Regions from separate parts of the Cytobacillus spartinae genome, predicted to be linked through region 2. Evidence: a T-box and tRNA genes for the amino acid it is inferred to sense, from the RefSeq annotation. Region 2 holds a T-box; the other holds one or more tRNA genes.

Region 1 (9,983 bases), on a different contig from region 2:
TAAGACACCGCCCTTTCACGGCGGTAACACGGGTTCGAATCCCGTAGGGGTCACCAAGTTTTTTACGGAACGTAGTGAAGTAAATAAACATCCTATATGGAGGATTAGCTCAGCTGGGAGAGCACCTGCCTTACAAGCAGGGGGTCGGCGGTTCGATCCCGTCATCCTCCACCATTTTTGTGAAATGTACAACCTTTCAAAAAATGCCGGTGTAGCTCAGTTGGTAGAGCAACTGACTTGTAATCAGTAGGTCGTGGGTTCGACTCCTATCGCCGGCACCATTTTTGAGCCATTAGCTCAGTCGGTAGAGCATCTGACTTTTAATCAGAGGGTCGAAGGTTCGAATCCTTCATGGCTCACCATTTATATTATTATATGCGGGTGTGGCGGAATTGGCAGACGCACTAGACTTAGGATCTAGCGCCGCAAGGCGTGGGGGTTCGACTCCCTTCACCCGCACCATATATGCGGAAGTAGTTCAGTGGTAGAATACAACCTTGCCAAGGTTGGGGTCGCGGGTTCGAATCCCGTCTTCCGCTCCAAGTTTTAATAGATGTGCCGGGGTGGCGGAACTGGCAGACGCACAGGACTTAAAATCCTGCGGTAGGTGACTACCGTACCGGTTCGATTCCGGTCCTCGGCACCACTTTTAAACTAATAATATGCGCCCGTAGCTCAATTGGATAGAGCGTCTGACTACGGATCAGAAGGTTATGGGTTCGACTCCTTTCGGGCGCGCCATATATTTTGCGGGGAGTAGCTCAGCTTGGTAGAGCACTTGGTTTGGGACCAAGGGGTCGCAGGTTCGAATCCTGTCTTCCCGACCATTCTTATAACATTGGGGCCTTAGCTCAGCTGGGAGAGCGCCTGCCTTGCACGCAGGAGGTCAGCGGTTCGATCCCGCTAGGCTCCACCATTTTTATTCCATAAGATAGAAATACTACTAATATTTTGGCGGTGTAGCTCAGCTGGCTAGAGCGTACGGTTCATACCCGTGAGGTCGTGGGTTCGACTCCCTCCGCCGCTACTTAATAATTAAACATCCTTTGGAGGTATACCCAAGTCTGGCTGAAGGGATCGGTCTTGAAAACCGACAGGCGGGTCAAACCGCGCGGGGGTTCGAATCCCTCTACCTCCTCCATTTTTATCTATTCCTTACTATTATCGCGGGGTGGAGCACGATCGATATTACTTCTTCGATTAAACTTCAGCGCACCGATTGAGTTAATTCTTGAATGTACTTACTGAAATCGGGGCGGTCATTCCGTAGAAACTTATGCTTACAAAAAGCATGTTGGATAACTATATATATTCTATTATCGCGGGGTGGAGCAGTCTGGTAGCTCGTCGGGCTCATAACCCGAAGGTCGCAGGTTCAAATCCTGTCCCCGCAACCAATTTATTAAAAATGTTGGTCCCGTGGTGTAGCGGTTAACATGCCTGCCTGTCACGCAGGAGATCGCGGGTTCGATTCCCGTCGGGACCGCCATTAATTATAATATACGGCTCAGTAGCTCAGTTGGTAGAGCACGATGAGTATGCTACTCTGGTTTCACATCCAGCGTACCGATTGTTAAATCGGGACGAAGGACGACGTTAGATTTAAATATGAAAGAATTATAATATATGGCTCAGTAGCTCAGTTGGTAGAGCAAAGGACTGAAAATCCTTGTGTCGGCGGTTCGATTCCGTCCTGAGCCACCTTTTTATTTGGAGGGGTAGCGAAGTGGCTAAACGCGGCGGACTGTAAATCCGCTCCTTAGGGTTCGGCGGTTCGAATCCGTCCCCCTCCACCATTTAGTATTATTGGGTAAATAGCTTTTTAATTGTATATAAGTTAATGTAGGGGTATAGTTTAAAGGTAGAACGAAGGTCTCCAAAACCTTTGGTGTGGGTTCGATTCCTACTACCCCTGCCAAGTGACTGTTATGGCGATTGTGGCGAAGTGGTTAACGCATCGGATTGTGGTTCCGACATTCGTGGGTTCGATTCCCATCAGTCGCCCCATAAATGGGCTATAGCCAAGCGGTAAGGCATCGCACTTTGACTGCGACATGCGTTGGTTCGAATCCAGCTAGCCCAGCCAATAAAGGCGGCATAGCCAAGTGGTAAGGCACAGGTCTGCAACACCTTTATCCCCGGTTCAAATCCGGGTGCCGCCTCCAATAAAGTTTTATACCTGCGGGTGTAGTTTAATGGTAAAACCTCAGCCTTCCAAGCTGATGTCGTGGGTTCGATTCCCATCACCCGCTCCATTTTATTATATATGGGCCTATAGCTCAGCTGGTTAGAGCGCACGCCTGATAAGCGTGAGGTCGATGGTTCGAGTCCATTTAGGCCCACCATATAAAAATAATTAAATGATATTCATTAAATTGTATATAATATTATTATATTATTCCGCAGTAGCTCAGTGGTAGAGCACTCGGCTGTTAACCGAGCGGTCGTAGGTTCGAATCCTACCTGCGGAGCCAAAACATACATATATCCGGCCAACCGGCTTTTTTTTATGCCAAAAAAGGCTATGTCTCAAACTTGACATGGCCTTTTATAATCCCTTATATTCTTGTAAAGAACGTGCGAATTTTCCTGAACCGGAACAAACTGGGCATTCTTTTTTAAAGAAGATATTTTTTCTTACAAAGCCGTCTCCATTACATTTTCTACATATTCCTATTATCCTCAATTTAGCGGTCTCCTTATATTCATACTCTTATCATTTTTCCATCTCTTAATTAATCTTATACAAATATAACAAATCATTTTCTGTACATATTAAAAGCATAAAGGTTTGGTACATTCGTATAAGTAAGGTGGGCTTTAATTGCAACAAAGAACTTCTTCAATCCCAAAACCGCTAGTGACTACAAATCAATGGTTTATTGTTATAAGTGTATTATCAACATGGATAGTAGAAAATCATTATATCTTGCTACTACCTTTAGTTACGGGATTATCCAGTTTAATTTTTAATAAAAATCCGCTAATGAATATAGCTAAACGTTTTTTTAAGAAGCCTGCATCATCTTATCCTCAAGAAGATTTCGCACAACAAAGATTTAATCAATACATCTCCGTAATGTTGTTATCTTTAGGTTTCATTAGTTATCTATCCGGTTTTCAGGTTGTAGGATTTATTTTTACAGCGATGGTTGCATTAGCAGCATTGATCGCAATCCTTGGTTTTTGCGTTGGCTGCTTTGTTAGGTACAAATGGATCCAATACAATTACCGTAAGAAGTTAAGAAATGAATCCTAAACTCCTACGTCAGTCTATCAAATTAGACTGACGTTTTTTGTTATAGTTCTAGGATGAATTACCTCCTGATTGTTCAAAAAATAGTCAAAAAGTATTATCTTTTCAATGAGAGGTAAAGGATTCTTTAATATTCATGTAGAAATTACTAAGTAGCTTTGACTAAGGAGATGACAGATGTGGAAAACAATTTAAAAGTGTTAATTTGTGATGACTCAGTCTTAATACGCAAAAAATTTAGAAGCATACTGGAAAAGTGTAAATGTAACGATATTTTAGAAGCTGAGAATGGTGTAGTTGCTGTCGAGATGGCAAAGACACATAATCCTGATCTGGTATTTATGGATATAGTTATGCCGGATAAGGATGGGATTGAAGCTTTAGGCGAGATTAAAGAATTCAATCGTGACATAAAAGTGGTAATGGCTTCTTCTGCTGGTACAAAGGATCATTTAAAAAAAGCATTAGAAAAGGGTGCTTATGACTTTATCCAAAAACCTATTTCTCTTGAGGCCATTACATACTTAATTGAGAAGGTTCTAGTGGAGGATAAGGAGGGAAGGATCAATGTTTAGTCAATACTTCGGTCACTATCTTTTAAACCGTGGGCTAATTACGAAGGAGCAGTTAACGGATGCATTAGAGTTTCAACAATCGGTACACGTTAAATTTGGAGTAATAGCAGTCGATGAAGGATATATGACAGCAGTTCAAGTAGACGAAGTACATGAAAAACAAAAACAGGTGGATAAGCGATTTGGAGAGATTGCAGTTGAACTAGGCTATCTAACAAATGATCAAGTAGACGACATGTTATCTTCTCAAAAACAGAATCACTTGCTGTTGGCTCAAGCCTTGGTAGATCGTGAATATATGACCATTGATGCTTTTTCAAAAGCTTTAAATGATTATAAAAAGGATTACAGTCTTACGGATGATAAGTTTGAGGCTATTAAGAGTGGAGATATTGATGCACTGGTTGAAACGCTGCTTGATGGAAAAGCTTCGACTAGTAAAGACTTCTATAAAGAATACTTATCACTTTTCGCTAAGAATCTAATAAGATTTGTTGATGATCAAGTCTATTTGGAATTTTCAGGAATGAATGATGGTCACCTATCAGATTGGTATGTGTATCAAGAAATTACTGGAGACTCGCCGCTTTATACAGGAGTAGCGGCAAATGAGGACGTGTTCCTTTATATCGCTTCAAAATATGCAGAAGAAGATCTTGCAGTTGTAGATGAGCTTGCACAGGCTTCCGTAAGTGAATTTTTAAATTTGCATAATGGGATATTCTTAGTGAATATGTCTAATAAAGGCATTGAACTAAATATGAAGCCACAGTCAGTTGTGAATGAAGTTAGCACCAAAGGAGTTAACGCTGATTTCCTAGTAACAGTTAGTATTTCTAAAGGAACTTTCCATTTACTATTATCTGAGGAGCCAGAAAACGTACAAATTCAATTAAAAGAAAGCAATCAACAATTAGTATAAATAGTTAAAAGGTTACTCATAATGTTTGGGTAGCCTTTTTTATTTACCAATCTTGAGTCATTTCTAATAAATGATCAATCTCGATTGTAGACATCTTAAAATCCTCTTCCACCAGTTCATTTGTCGCTTCTAATAATTCATCTATGTCCGTTCTTATTAATCTCATAAGTTTTCCTCCTATTCGTCCTATTATATTCCCTTTTCTAAGAAAAGCGAAACTTTAAACCTTAGTTTTTCAGTTGTTAATACATTATTCGTTTCTCATTTTTTGGTTATGGGGGTCCTTTAATAAATAAATTCTAATTCTAAGATCTACTGAGGGTGAATTTATAGTACAAAAAAGTTGCACCCATGGAACGCTATAATGAAGGCAATTATGAACAAACTATTTCAAATTTATTAATAAATAAGGAAATCTTTAGATTACAAATGATATTAGTTTGCATTTTAATTATTTTTTGATAAAAAGAAAGTATGTATACCCTAGAACTGTGTTGGTTGATAGGTGAATTTATATAATAGATTGGATATTTAAATGGAGGAAATTATGAAAATTTTAGTAATAGAGGATAATGAAAGTGTTTGTTCCATGATTGAAATGTTTTTCTCAAAAGAAGGTATCCATGGTGAATTTGTGCATAATGGACTTGAAGGTTATGAACGATATAGAAAAGATACTTGGGACTTGTTGATTGTAGATTGGATGCTTCCAGGTATGGACGGGGTAACCTTATGTCGAAAAATTAGAGAGGAAGGAAGTGCTGTACCTATTATTATGCTAACTGCTAAGGACAGTGAATCTGACCAGGTTCTCGGACTTGAAATGGGTGCGGATGATTATGTAACAAAACCATTTAGTCCGCTAGCTCTGATGGCAAGAATTAAGGCCGTAACACGTCGGGCAAATAGTGGTATGAGTGATAATCGGGGAGAAAGAGGACAATTACACACAAAGCATTTGGCAATTAATAAGGATACGAGGGAAGTATTATTAAATGGACAGTTAGTCGATAATCTAACCCCTAAAGAATTCGAATTGCTTTATTTTTTTGTACAGCATCCAAAGCAGGTGTTTACAAGAGAGCAATTATTAGAACGAGTTTGGGGCTATCAATTTTATGGAGATGAACGGACGGTAGATGTTCATATTAAAAGGCTCCGAAAAAAGATTGGAACAGAGACTCAACCTTTTTTCCATACTATATGGGGGATTGGTTATAAGTTTGATGAAACGGTAGAATGAAATGAAGATTAAATATTTGTATCAGCAATTGATCAGTCATTTTAGTGTCATCCTGGTTGCTTTCTTGGTACTTAGTTTGTTGTTTGCTCACTATGTTGAGAGACTAGTGTATCAAAATAAAGTGGACGAGTTAGTAGTCTATGGAGAGCATATATTAGATGATCTAGTTCGAAACCAAGGTCAGCAAGAAAGAGTCATCAATCAATATAGCACTGTACTTAAAGGAAGAAAGATAAACTTCAGTATATTTGATCGCTCAGGTAATATTCTCTATCCTGTTGATCGGTTGGGACCCGATATTAAACTGGCTGATGAAGTCTTAAATCAGATTTCTAACGGTGAGGCTGTTGTTGTACGGAACAAAATTAAACGATTAAATCAAGAAGTGACGTTGGTAGCATTACCTTACTTAGTTAACAATAGGTTATCAGGAGGGATATTGCTTACTTCTCCGATTAGTGGTTCTAGAGAAATGATTGGCCAGATCAATCAATACTTGTTTTATACGGTTTTAATCTCTTTAACGATATCCTTACTTCTTAGTTGGCTATTCTCACGAATTCATGTAAATCGAATTAAACGAATTCAAGAAGCAACGTCAAATATCTCTGCAGGTAACTATAATGTGAATATTTCTGACTCAAATTTTGATGAAATAGGCGAATTAGCTCAGGATTTTAACAAGATGGTAAATAAACTGAGGGTTTCTATGGAAGAGATTGAAAGCCTTGAAAATCGTAGAAGGAACTTTATGTCGGATGTCTCCCATGAGCTAAGAACGCCTCTGACAACGATTAGTGGTGTGATTGAAGGAATCAAAAATGACATGATTGCTGAAGAGGAAAAAGAAAAAGGGATTAACTTAGTCAGTCAGGAAACAAAACGTTTAATTAGGCTAGTAAATGAAAATCTTGATTACGATAAAATCAGATCAAATCAAATTAAGCTTTTTCCCTATGATATAGAACTAATTGAAGTATTTGAAGTGATTAAAGATCAATTGACCTTACAAGCGAAGGAAAAGCAAAATGAAATTCATGTCCTAGTTGAAGAAGACGTAATCGTACATGCTGATTATGATAGACTCATTCAAATATTGATTAATATTACAAAGAACAGTATCCAATTTACAAGTAACGGAGATATTTGGTTAAGAGGTCTAGCTTCGAATGGTGAAACTGTGATAGAAATTGAGGACAATGGAATTGGGATTGATCAAGCTGAAATAGAAAAGATTTGGCATCGGTTTTATAAAGCTGATTTATCCAGAACTAGCAATCCGTTTGGTGAGTTCGGCTTAGGACTTTCTATTGTAAAACAATTGGTTCAGCTTCATAAAGGTTCAATTGAGGTCAGTAGTGAAAAGAATAAAGGAACAAAATTTACGATTCGACTTCCTTTCAAAAATAAATAATTCCTAAAAAGCTACAAGATTATTAAAGTCTTGTAGCTTTATTTTTTTTAGAAAATTACAGGTCTTTTAAAAAATTGTTAAAGGTTTGTTCATATTTACTCGGTATGCTTAGAACAAGTAAGAAAGCGATCCCAATAGGAGGAAATAAGATGAATGAGGAACATTCGTACAAACCAGAACAAAAAACAATTAGAAAAAATAGATCTTTAAAGGGTTTTATTTCAACATTAGCAGCAGGTGTTGTTGGATCCGCGCTAACTTTAGCAGTTATCCCTCATACAGATTACTTAAATCAATTTGGACAAACTGACGCTGTTTTACAGGAACAATCCATTCAATCACCTATTGTACCGACTAAAACTTCAACTACACAAACTGGAGAAACCTCAATTGCAGATATGGTTGAGAATGCTTCAAAAGCGATTGTAGGCGTTGTAAACCTACAAGAACAGCCTAATCGTTTTTCAGGTACGACAACGAGTGTGGAAAGTGGTTCAGGATCTGGGGTTATTTTTAAAAAGACAGAAAATAGTGCTTATATCATCACAAATAACCATGTCATAGAAGGCGCTGGACAAATAGAAGTATCACTGGCTAATGGAGAAAGAGTGTCAGCCACACTTGTAGGTGCGGATGCTTTAACGGATTTAGCTGTTCTAAAAATAAATCCGAAATACGTTACAACGGTTATTGAATTTGGTGATTCCGCAACTTTAAGAGCTGGTGATGAAGTATTAGCCATTGGGAATCCGTTAGGCCTTGAATTTTCAAGAACGGTGACACAAGGAATTGTAAGTGCCGTTGATCGGACTATTTCAGTATCAACCTCGGCAGGCGAATGGGATTTGAACGTAATTCAGACGGATGCTGCAATTAACCCAGGTAACAGTGGAGGCGCTTTAATTAATACAAATGGTCAAGTAATAGGAATTAATAGTTTAAAAATAGCAGAAAGTGGTGTTGAGGGACTAGGTTTCGCCATCCCAAGCAATGATTTATTACCGATTGTGAATGAAATGATTGAAACTGGACAAGTAGAAAGACCTTATATGGGTGTTAGTTTAGGAAATCTAGAGGAGATCTCGCCTGTTTATCTTCAGGAACTTCCTGAAAACGTGACAAATGGAGTTATGGTTACCTATATAGATCCTTACTCATCTGCAGCTAAAGCAGGATTGACTGTTCAAGATGTGATTGTCGGGATTAATGATACAGAAATTAATGACGCAAATGAATTAAGAAAGTATCTGTATTCAGAGGTTAAGGTGGGAGACAAAGTAACCGTAAAGGTGTATAGAGACGGAGAACTCAAAGAGGTTGAGTTAACTCTTACTAGTAAAAATGAGCAGAGTGAATAATTTTTGAATATAGAAAAGGGGAGAGTTATGAACGTAAATAAAGCTAAGGGAAAATTGATTTTAACGATAGTAGGAGTTGCTATTATTGGTATCGGCCTAATCATTAGCCTAGGTTTTTCAAAAAAGGATGTAGTCGCTAAAGTTAGTGGACAATCAATTAGTCAATCAGAACTGTACGAGGTTATGGTCAGTCAATATGGGGCCGATGCTTTAGAATCACTTATTACGAATAAGGTAATAGCCTTGGAAGCGGAGAAACAAAAGATTACTGCTACAGAAGAGGAAATCAATAACGAAATGTCAGAATTAATGGAGTCATACGGTGGAGAGGATTCTTTTAATGAAGCTATTGCTGCAAGTGGAGTTACAAAAGAAGATGTTAGAAATGACCTTGATGAGTATATTGTTACGAAAAAGCTGCTTACTCCTAGAATATCCATCTCTGAGGAAGAATTAGAACAGTATTTTGAAGAGAACAAAGAATCCTTTACACAAGAGGAGCAAATTAAAGCAAGTCATATTTTAGTGGAGGATGAAGCAACAGCTAGTGAGGTATTAGATAAGTTATCAAATGGTGAGGAGTTTGCTGATTTAGCTGCAGAGTACTCTACAGATTCGGAAAATGCTGAACAGGGCGGAGACTTAGGTTATTTTTCCAAAGGGACAATGGTAGAGGCATTCGAAGAGGTTGCCTTCACACTTAAAAAGGAACAAACAAGTGAACCTGTAAAAACCGAGTATGGTTATCACATTATTAAAGTAGTAGATAAGAAAGAAGCGAAGGAAGCTAACTTTGACGATAATAAAGACGAAATTGAAAAATTATTATTTAATGAAAAAATGCAGACAGAATATTCAATTTGGGTAGATGAGTTAAAAGAGAAATACGCAATTGAACGGTATCTATAGGAAAAATTTAATGATATAGAAACAGTTTGCTCTTAGTTTTTTCATACTTGTTGGAAAAAATTATAGGGTGATACAAATTAAACGATAATAAAGGAGATTTTAAAATGAAAAAATCACTAGCAATTGTTATGACTGGAGTAATTTCAATCGGAGCTTTAACTTCAATCCCTGTTTTTGCTGCAAATGTAGAAGAAAAAAGTATTGTTTCAGAGGATGCAATAACAGAATCTCACAAAGCATTAAATAGGGGTTTCCATAATAGTGAGTTGATTCAGGAAAAAGCTCTGGAGCTTGGAATAGAAGTAG
Region 2 (9,983 bases):
GAAGTCATCCTTCATGCTGCCATACAGTTATTTTTAAGCGAAGGATTTAAAAATGTCTCTTTAGATGATGTAGCCAAAAGATGTAATGTGACAAAAGCAACAATCTACTATTATTTTGAAAGCAAAGCTGCTTTATTTACAGAAGCGATGACTCATCTTATGACTCAAATACGCGAATACATGTTGCAAATGCTTCTAGAACCTGAGCCTTTACGTGAACGGCTTCATCGTGTGACAGAGGCTCATTTAAGAGCAACTTTTGATATAGACTTAGATGGCTTTTTGCGAGAAGCTAAGAGCTCATTGAGTGAAAAACAACTTCAGGCCATGCAACATGCTGAATCAAAAATGTTTGATGCATTAGAAAATGCATTTACGGACGCAATGAATAATAAAGAGATTCCAGAAATCAATGCTAAATTTGCTGTCCATAGTTATATGTCTTTACTTAAGGTCGGCAATTATCGTAACCCAGATCAAACACGACTGTTTCCAACAATTGAAGAAACTGCCTTAAAAATAATGGATTTATTCTGGAACGGATTATTTCCGTACAGCGGTGAAACTGGTAAGCCATCCTAATATAAAAAACGGAAAGTAGAACCTACCCAATGTTTTGCAGGGAGAACCACCTAGGGGGTAAGGGTCAATAATAGGAACGATTAAAGAGATCGTATATAGTGAAAAAGGTTAACAATAAATAAGCCGTTTCCTCAAAGGTTAACGGCTTACTGTATTTTACCTGAACACATGAGAAAGCTCTCTTTTTAAAAAAGTAGAGTGGGTTACGGTTCATCTAAAGAACCTATTCGTCTATTAGTATCAGTATATTTGCTTCTTATAGTTCAGCAGCGTACTTGTTTAATTCTTTACTCATTTTTTCAATTTCATCAACGAATGTAGCGATCTGTTGGGTGGAAGCCTCTTGATCTTTACCGACAGCTACGACCTTTTCAATGGAAGCGGCCATTTCCTTCATGGATGCTTGTAGATTCGTCATCGTCTCACGGATTTTTTCAGTAGAGGCAACTGTCTCACTCGATAGTTTTCGAATCTCTTTCGCTACAATATTAAATCCTCTACCCATATCACCTGCTCTAGCCGCTTCTATAGAAGCATTTAACCCTAATAGGTTCGTTTGGTCCGCAATTTTTTTAATGAGTTTTGTGACCTCATCCGTCTTCTTCATTTCTTCAGCAGCATGAATGGACTGCCGTAAAAGCTGATTGCTGATATCAGACAATCCTTCTGCACCTTTTTCAACTTTGTTAACGTTATCATTTGTATGAATGATTGAGGTAACGATTTGGTCAGATATTCTTCTTAGTTCACGCTCATTTTGTTCTTGTAGCTGAATGGCAATCGCCCCTATCACTTTTCCATCAAGCATGATGGGATTTGCTAATCCTGTAAACGGAAAACCAAAAAATTCAGGTGGCACTTCTTGTTTAATGACCTTGTTATTCTTAATACAATCTGCTAGTGGTTCTTGAGGATTAATTTTTGTGCCTCGTTTAACGCCAAGGTCAATTTTTCGACTAGGATAGTAAACAAGCCACTCCTCCGTATTGGTGATTCCAACAGCGATATTGGGTAGCATCGAAGAAATGACCGATACGACGTTTATGTACTGGTTTAAGATGTCTTGGGCTGTTTTTTCATCTTCTATAGCTAAAAACATATAAACCCCTCCTTATTTGTCATGTTTTTGTATAACTTTTGTACTATTTATTTTACACTATGTAGGCAGGTTTAACTACTATTTTGTTTTGAGTAAGTCAAAAGTACTGTTTAAAATTTCCATTGTATTTAAGGTTCAATGTATAATGGGAAATAGAGAAAAAAATTAAATATAGTTGGAGACCTTTCATGAGAAAAATGAACCTAAAAGGCCTACTCTCCCCATTTACTCCCGACCGAAATACAAGAGGAGATATTGGAGTTGGGCTAGCTATTACTGGATTTGCAATGGTTGGAATATTTATAATCAGCCTAGTATCTGGCTTAATCGAAGTAGAGAGTATTGGTTTTGATTTAAAAACATTTGCTTTCTACACAGGTCTCACATGGTTTGCGGCAGGATACGAGGAGTTAATATACCGAATTATTCTACTCAGTGTATTAATAAAGTTTCTTAAAAGGCCATGGTTAGCCGTAGTTCTAACTTCCGTAGTGTTCGGCTGGATGCACGCAACGAACGACCATGCCACATTACTATCTGTTATCAGTAATGGACTAGGGGGCGTTATGTACGGGATTGCCTTTGTCGGTACGAGAAAAATCTGGCTTCCATGGGCACTCCATTTTGCTTGGAATTATGTTCAGGCGACGATTTTAGGTTTTCCTCTGAGCGGATTTGAGGTCGACGGGATTCTAAATCTCAATCTTCTAGACAATACATGGCTTTCAGGCGGGTTATACGGTCCGGAGGGTGGAATTGTGGGGATTACTTTTCGTTTCGTAGTCATAGGATTGATTATTCTTTGGATTAAGAAGTCTCGCGGCTCAATATACCAAATGATAAACCAATCTACCTCTAGTCAGAATCTTGCCTAATTTAGTGAGTACCCCGGATAAGTGATCCGGGGATTTTTTATGTAAAATGATCAATGTTTCGATCACTTTTGATGGTAAATTAGTAGTAAGGATAAAGAAATTGAATTTGAGGAGAAAATTTTATGGGGAAAATTAAGGCATGGGCCAAAAGGTTAAAACAACAAATTTTTGTCCTTTACCTAGCTTATAAAGATGAAAGAGTACCTTGGTATGCGAAATTATTCACCGCATGTGTAGTAGCCTATGCGTTTAGTCCGATTGATTTAATCCCTGATTTCATCCCGATACTCGGTTATTTAGACGATGTGATTATCGTTCCATTAGGGATTATGTTTGCGTTAAGAATGATCCCTGCTGAAGTAATAGTTGAATGTGAAGTGCAGGCAAAAGAAATGATGAAAAACGGTAAGCCGAAAAATTGGCTAGTAGGATCACTCATCATTTTGGTATGGAGCATCATTATGCTGTGGGCTATCTTAAAGGTTTATCAGATGTTCAGTTAGGTATGGATAGGAGTTATTCGTCTCCCTTTAGAAGTCATCAATTAGTGTAAATCAAACGTATTTGATTACATTAGGTATCGTGGAAAAAGTACATCAAATAGGGAACACTAAAATGAGGTGTTGCCTATGAAAACTACTATCAGCTTAATAATAGCGTTCCTTCTAATGATTACCCCTACTATTACAGGAGCAGAGGACGAAGGATATAAAATGGTTAGTCAGAATCAAAAAGAGAATATAACTCTTTACGGAAAGGAATTGGATGGATTATATAGAGGATTTAAAATTGATTTTAAAGGTGGAATTTACACAAGACCACTTTGGAATAGCGAAACAAGTCCTACCTACGCTCCACAAATTTTCTATGAAGACATTAACAAAGACCTTAAGGAAGAGTTGATTATTACCTTGACACAAGGGCATGGTACTGGTGTTCTATTGGAAGATGTTCATGTTTTTCACACAATGGACAACCGATTAACTGGAGTGGTGGTAGATCATCCTTTAGACATTATTAATAAGAACGTAAAAACAAAGCTATCGAATGAAGAAGCAGAGATAAGTATAGGGGATAAGAAGTATCAAGTTGATCTAACTCCTTTTGAAATCAATCCTGAAAACTTATTTGAAGATATAGGGTTTGGGAGCATTATGGATTATGAAGTTATAAACAATAACCTTATGGTCAGGGTAAGCGGTCAAATAACACCCGCTATGTTTATAGGAGACATCATCATTACATATGATTACCGCGATAAAATGTATCAAGTGAAAGCGATTGAGTTTATAACAGATATTAATAAGAATCCCTTTTATGGTCCAGTGGAACCTTAAGTGAGATATCAATTAAATTTCATTAGTGAAACGTTAGGATAAAGTATATATCCCAGCGTTTTTTTGCGTTAATACAAGCGTGAATATGCATCGAACTATAGCTAATTGATATTTTTTTCACTGTAAGTGTGACCTACTTTTGCGCCAAAAAAGGATATTTTCCTTTTTAAAAGAATTCTTAGTAAGCTAATTTTATAAAAGGAGAACTTTAAAAATGGATGCTGTGTTTAAAACCGAAAAAGGTGTGTTTAATTACCGAGTAGTTGGCGTGTGGATCATAGATAATTATGTGCTATTACATAGGGAAGCAAAAGATGATCATTGGTCCCTTCCAGGTGGAAGAGTGGCTTTGATGGAGGAATCTGGGGTCGCTTTGAAAAGGGAATTTCAAGAGGAGCTCGGAATAGATGTAACGGTTGAACGACTATTATGGTCCGTCGAAAACTTTTTCCAATACGATCACATGGATTTCCACGAAATCGGCTTGTACTATAAAGTATGTGCAGAAAATCATTCATTATTTAGCAACGAGGAATTTCACGGGAATGAAGGAGAAAGATTAATTTATAAATGGATTCCGATTGACGAGTTAAGTCAAATAACGCTTTATCCAGAAGTCATACATCAAGAGCTACAACGCGGGCTGTCTGACTATCCCAAACACCTCGTTGTGAGGTAAATGCTAATATCTGTAAGGAATGTTTCATCTTCCTAATCAAACAATAAGAAAAAATGTTGATTAGGAGGATTGCAGATGAAGAAGTATCTGATTATCCTTTTTTCTTGGTGCTTGATTTCATCAACTGTTGCCCATGCACAAGTTCCGAACACCCCGATTCAATGGGGCTTTAAGAAAGGACACGATGAACAGCAAGCTCAAGCGGGTAAGAAGCTGGACGACCTTTTAGAGAAGTATGACAGCTATTATAAAGGAGATCCAAACAAAAAGGAAATTTACTTAACGTTCGACAATGGCTATGAGAACGGCTATACCAAACAGATCTTAGATATTTTGAAAAAAGAACAAGTTCCCGCAACCTTTTTTGTGACGGGTCACTATTTGGAGAGTGCAGCACCACTCGTCGAAAGAATGGTGAAGGATGGACATATCATCGGAAATCATTCCTACTATCATCCAGATTTAACGAAGGTGGATGACGAAAGACTTGCAAGAGAGCTTGAAAAAGTTCGTGCTGCTACTGAAAAAATCACTGGTGAAAAGAATATGATCTACTTGCGTCCTCCAAGAGGGGTGCTTAGTGAACGAACATTAGCACTGGCAAAAGAGCAAGGATATACACATGTTATGTGGTCGCTCGCCTTTGTTGACTGGTATACCGATCAGCAAAAAGGCTGGGAATATGCGTACAATAAAATCATGTCGCAGATTCATCCAGGTGCGGTCATCTTGTTACACACCGTCTCTAAAGATAACGCTGATGCCCTTGAGAAAGTCATTAAGGATTTGAAAAAGAAGGGCTACACGTTTAAGAGTTTGGATGATTTAACGATGAGCAAGGCGATTGATGAACCAATGTTATATGGGATGTAGGGATTGAACCTAATGTAAGTAGTTTAGTTTTGGAGTGCGATTTTCAAAATTGCAGTCCGAAATTGAACTGCTTTTTTCTATTTGATATTGTATATAATTCAATACGAATTACAGGATATATTTGAAAATAGCAAAATTAGAATATCTACTGATGAACATTAGACTTATACTGCGCAATAAATATCTTCAGTTACAGGTAAAGGGAACTTTGGAAATATTTTTTGGAATAGCCTACTTGCATCCGCCACTTCTATTTGGTATTATCGTTTCATAGCTAATAATTCTGAAAACTTTAAAGGAGGTATTCTTATTCACTCATTTAACGAGGAAGGGGAACTTCTTCCTGAAGAAATTGATACGATCAATCGGCTAACTCAAATTCCTATTGAATCTTTAAATTTGGATGCGATTGCTGTTGTGACAAATCTATATCGTGTTGCCCAAGGGTTAAAAAACAAAATGGAACAGGAAGTCTTATCAGAATATGGTTTATCATGGACTGCCTTTTCAATGCTTTATGATTTGTGGATTTGGGAGTCAGTCGAGACAAAAAAATTAGCTGAGTCTTCAGCTGTCTCTAAAGCTACGGTGAGTAACATAACCAAAACACTTGAAAGAAAAGAGCTGTGTTATAGAAAAACGGATAATAGGGATAGAAGAATCACCTATGTTGCCTTAACTGAAAAGGGAAGGCAAGTAATGGAGACTCTTTATCCACGATTCCATAAAGGGGAAGTAACAATAGTCTCTAGTCTATCAGTAGAAGAGCAGATAAAGATGACCAGACTTCTTCGTACGATTATAAGAGATAATCGCTTCTAATTACAATTTCATATTGCAGCTGCTATGATAGGAAACCCAGTAGTAGTTATCTCCCTGTGAACAGAGAGTCGGTGGTTGGTGCAAACCGATACAAAGATAACACGAATTACATTCCTTGAGCTTTCTTTGTGAACGGAAGTAGCAAAGAACGGACGAGCCGTTAATCGTTGAGTGGAAGGATTTTCTCCTTCAATAAGGGTGGTACCGCGTGTAAAAAGTTTAAACCACGTCCCTTTTTTAGGGATGTGGTTTTTTATATTTTAGGAGGGAAAAAGAAATGACTAAATTTATTGACCAATTAAATGATGAACAACGTACAGAATTGAAAAGACAGTTAGCCATTTATAGACAAGGCACACAAGAAATTATTCCGACTGAAGAGTTAGAAGTGAAAATTGCAAAATCAATCATTGAAAATAAATCCCTGAAAATAAAATTGGGATTAGATCCTTCTGCTCCAGACGTACACCTTGGACACACCGTGGTTCTAAACAAGTTAAAGCAGTTTCAAGAGAATGGGCACACGATCCAACTAATAATTGGAGATTTCACAGGGAAAATTGGAGATCCAACAGGAAAGTCCATAGCTAGAAAGCCATTAACAGATGAGGAAGTTAAGCATAATGCTAAGACATACTTTGAGCAATTTGCTAAGGTCATTGATATGGATAAAGTAGAGTTACATTACAATTCTAAATGGTTGTCAAAATTAAAGTTTGAGGATGTTATTCAACTTGCAGGCAAGATAACAGTGGCGAGGTTATTAGAAAGAGATGACTTTGAGGAAAGGATTGCATACGGAAAACCTATTTCCCTACATGAATTTTTCTACCCTTTAATGCAAGGTTTCGATTCAGTTGAATTAGAGTGTGATATAGAACTTGGTGGAACTGACCAACACTTTAATATCCTAATGGGAAGGCACTTTCAAGAAAAATTCGGCAAAGAGAAGCAAGTAGCGATGTTAATGCCTCTACTAGAGGGACTAGACGGTGTTGAGAAGATGTCAAAGTCGAAGAAAAACTACATCGGTATTGATGAAAGTCCAAAGGAAATGTACGGGAAAGCAATGTCTATTCCAGATGAGTTAATGAGTAAATACTTCGATTTAATTACAGATTTTACTCTGGAACAAATTCAAACGATGAAAGAACAGTTGGAGTCCGGTTCCCTTCACCCAAGAGATGCAAAAATGTTACTGGGAAAGACAATCGTTAGAATGTACCACGGATTAGAAGCAGCTGAAAAAGCAGAACAAGATTTCATCTCCGTCTTTCAACAAGGGGCACTACCTGATGAAATTCCAGTAGTGGATTGGAATGGAGATAGAGAGATACCTGTTATAGATTTACTAGTTGATCTACAATTACTAAGTTCAAAAAGTGAAGCTCGAAGAATGATTGAGAACAAAGGAGTAAAAATTAATGGGGACAGGGTTCAGGATACTAAATTAACAGTATCTATTACTGAAGGATTAATTATACAAGTTGGTAAACGAAAGTTTGTAAAGATAAATAGATAATCTTACAAAAAGGTGCAACTTGATGTTGTACCTTTATTTTGTAAGCTATAAATTTTATTATTAATCGTTATTAATATACAGTTCATCAAAATAGAATGCTTGATAAACATGTCTAACGGGGGGGGGGACGTTGAACAAGAGTGAACGAATACAATAAGCATTTTAATGCGCAGCACAACGATACTGGTAACTAAATAATAATCGTTAAAGACGATCACTCTTATAGGGTGATCGTTTCGTCGAATTTGACAACTCATGCAACAAAAAAGGGCAAATAAATGCCCTTAATAAGATTAAATCAGCTTATTATTTTTTATATTTTAAGTAATTAAAGTTTGAAGTCGGAACTTGTTTTAATATGTTTCCTTCCTTATCCTTATAAATTTCATACTCTCTGTAGGTTTCAACAATAAATCCGTCAACTTCTTTGTCTTGATCTTCCTCATGCAAGTATTCCAATTCAAGAATGATGGAGTCTAAGTTTTCATCATATGTTTCTGTATCTTGTTGAACAGAGACATTAGTTTCTATAGACCCGCTGATAGAAGGGATTGGTTTAGAACTTAGAGCATTGGCATATACCATGAAAATACAAATCATCATTAGACCAAAAAAAACAAATAATTGCTTCAACATAATCTACCCCTTTAGGAAAGTTACATTTAACAATATGCTTGTACACAAATTTATATAACAAATGAGAGATGTCTTGTTGATATGAGTAGACAAAGGTCTTATCAAGTTTTATCTACTTTCCAGCGAGGGATAAATTATCTGTCATGTTGTCTGTTAACGTAAGGTTTCCTTTAGATAGCTTAACGATCTTATCTGACTTACTTGCAATCGTTTGATCATGGGTTACAACAATTATACATTTTCCTTCGTTATGTGCTAAAGATTGGAGAAGATCGACAATTTCTTGTGCAGTGTTTTCATCCAGATTACCTGTTGGTTCATCTGCAACAATTAAATCTGTATCTGAGCAAAGTGCACGCGCAATGGAAACACGCTGCTGTTGTCCTCCGCTCAGTGTTAATACTTTCTGACGAGCTTGTTCAGATGAGATACCCACCCGTTCGAGCATTTGCAGTGCGAACTCCTTTTTATTTTTATGTTTTGTTCCTTTTATTTCAATACCCGTAATGACATTTTGCAAAGCTGTCATGTAAGGTAACAGGTTATACGACTGAAAGACAATTGAAACATATTTGCTTCGGAATTTAGTTAAGCCAATTTTTTTTATTTCTTTCCCTTCATAGAATATAGAACCTTCCTTCGGCACATCAAGTGCACTTGCTAGTGCTAGAAAGGTTGTCTTACCTGAACCGGAAGGACCTACAATCGTATAAAACATACCTCGTTCAAAGCTTATATTGATTTTTTTTAGAATATCGTGTCTTTTATTTTCATGTTTATACCAATAGCTAACATTGTTTAATTCAAGCAACGTCATTTTGTAATCATCTCCTTTTTGAAAATTAATCTTGTCTGCTCAGAATTGTTTTCGGTTGAAGTCTTATCACCGAGAACGTTGGCAGAAGAGAAGATAAGATTGCAATAAGTATTCCAATTATGGCTAATAATCCTAAGTCATCAGCAGTTACACTCACGTCTAAGTCTTCGATTGTCTCGACTTGTTGAGTTTGTCCTGCTTGCAATCCTGCCATTCCTCCTCCGAACATTCCTCTACCTCTAAATGATGCTGGTGTATTTGTCTGTTCCGCTGTCTGTAATTCTTGATTTAACAACTGATCGCTTACTTGGTTAGCAACGGCGTTACCACTAAATGTTGCAATTCCGAAAGAGATTGCCGCCACAATTAAAATTTCAACAATAAACTGACCCACAAGCTTCCAACGTTGTTCACCGATTGCTAAAAGCACACCCATTTCATATTTTCGTTCACGTATTGACATCATGATGATTAAACCTAAAATAATTGCGCCCGCTATCGAGACAAGATAAACAATGTTATTTGAAAAGTTAGCCACATTATCAATCGGACCAACCATCTGTTGATAAAGTTGATCATTAGCATCTAGTTTGAACGTATCAAAATCAATGCTACTTTCTAGTTGAGCCTGATTTATAAAGCTATCCATTTCTGTAGGATTTTCAATGTAGTAAATAGCACTATCGATCGTTCCTTCGTATTCCGTTCCTTTTAACGTAGCTGCAGTCGTATACGGAACAT

What was found. A T-box is a leader RNA that pairs with one kind of tRNA and senses whether it is charged. The one in region 2 lies ahead of tyrS (tyrosine--tRNA ligase), so its partner is inferred to be a tRNA-Tyr.
Region 1: it has a tRNA-Tyr gene. The T-box ahead of tyrS (tyrosine--tRNA ligase) is inferred to sense a tRNA for this amino acid. The anticodon was not compared.

Annotation. Positions count from the first base shown of each region.
Region 1 covers NZ_JBIACK010000002.1:346-10,328, forward strand. Annotated here, with positions in the region: tRNA gene ACFYKX_RS05875 (tRNA-Glu) at 1-56, shown strand, start outside; tRNA gene ACFYKX_RS05880 (tRNA-Val) at 99-174, shown strand; tRNA gene ACFYKX_RS05885 (tRNA-Thr) at 206-281, shown strand; tRNA gene ACFYKX_RS05890 (tRNA-Lys) at 287-362, shown strand; tRNA gene ACFYKX_RS05895 (tRNA-Leu) at 378-462, shown strand; tRNA gene ACFYKX_RS05900 (tRNA-Gly) at 468-542, shown strand; tRNA gene ACFYKX_RS05905 (tRNA-Leu) at 558-646, shown strand; tRNA gene ACFYKX_RS05910 (tRNA-Arg) at 665-741, shown strand; tRNA gene ACFYKX_RS05915 (tRNA-Pro) at 751-827, shown strand; tRNA gene ACFYKX_RS05920 (tRNA-Ala) at 841-916, shown strand; tRNA gene ACFYKX_RS05925 (tRNA-Met) at 954-1,027, shown strand; tRNA gene ACFYKX_RS05930 (tRNA-Ser) at 1,049-1,141, shown strand; tRNA gene ACFYKX_RS05935 (tRNA-Met) at 1,321-1,397, shown strand; tRNA gene ACFYKX_RS05940 (tRNA-Asp) at 1,414-1,489, shown strand; tRNA gene ACFYKX_RS05945 (tRNA-Phe) at 1,629-1,701, shown strand; tRNA gene ACFYKX_RS05950 (tRNA-Tyr) at 1,713-1,796, shown strand; tRNA gene ACFYKX_RS05955 (tRNA-Trp) at 1,845-1,918, shown strand; tRNA gene ACFYKX_RS05960 (tRNA-His) at 1,932-2,007, shown strand; tRNA gene ACFYKX_RS05965 (tRNA-Gln) at 2,012-2,086, shown strand; tRNA gene ACFYKX_RS05970 (tRNA-Cys) at 2,092-2,165, shown strand; tRNA gene ACFYKX_RS05975 (tRNA-Gly) at 2,182-2,255, shown strand; tRNA gene ACFYKX_RS05980 (tRNA-Ile) at 2,269-2,345, shown strand; tRNA gene ACFYKX_RS05985 (tRNA-Asn) at 2,400-2,474, shown strand; gene ACFYKX_RS05990 (DUF4395 domain-containing protein) at 2,825-3,259, shown strand; gene ACFYKX_RS05995 (response regulator) at 3,436-3,831, shown strand; gene ACFYKX_RS06000 (hypothetical protein) at 3,824-4,753, shown strand; gene ACFYKX_RS06005 (hypothetical protein) at 4,797-4,919, opposite strand; gene ACFYKX_RS06010 (winged helix-turn-helix domain-containing protein) at 5,301-5,996, shown strand; gene ACFYKX_RS06015 (sensor histidine kinase) at 5,998-7,410, shown strand; gene ACFYKX_RS06020 (S1C family serine protease) at 7,560-8,768, shown strand; gene ACFYKX_RS06025 (peptidylprolyl isomerase) at 8,796-9,677, shown strand; gene ACFYKX_RS06030 (hypothetical protein) at 9,782-9,983, shown strand, end outside.
Region 2 covers NZ_JBIACK010000005.1:228,399-238,381, forward strand. Annotated here, with positions in the region: gene ACFYKX_RS13010 (TetR/AcrR family transcriptional regulator) at 1-582, shown strand, start outside; gene ACFYKX_RS13015 (methyl-accepting chemotaxis protein) at 839-1,681, opposite strand; gene ACFYKX_RS13020 (CPBP family intramembrane glutamic endopeptidase) at 1,870-2,556, shown strand; gene ACFYKX_RS13025 (YkvA family protein) at 2,679-3,059, shown strand; gene ACFYKX_RS13030 (hypothetical protein) at 3,186-3,893, shown strand; gene ACFYKX_RS13035 (NUDIX hydrolase) at 4,108-4,572, shown strand; gene pdaA (delta-lactam-biosynthetic de-N-acetylase) at 4,648-5,445, shown strand; gene ACFYKX_RS13045 (MarR family transcriptional regulator) at 5,755-6,267, shown strand; T-box leader at 6,283-6,504, shown strand; gene tyrS (tyrosine--tRNA ligase) at 6,545-7,789, shown strand; gene ACFYKX_RS13055 (hypothetical protein) at 8,096-8,425, opposite strand; gene ACFYKX_RS13060 (ABC transporter ATP-binding protein) at 8,538-9,242, opposite strand; gene ACFYKX_RS13065 (ABC transporter permease) at 9,268-9,983, opposite strand, start outside.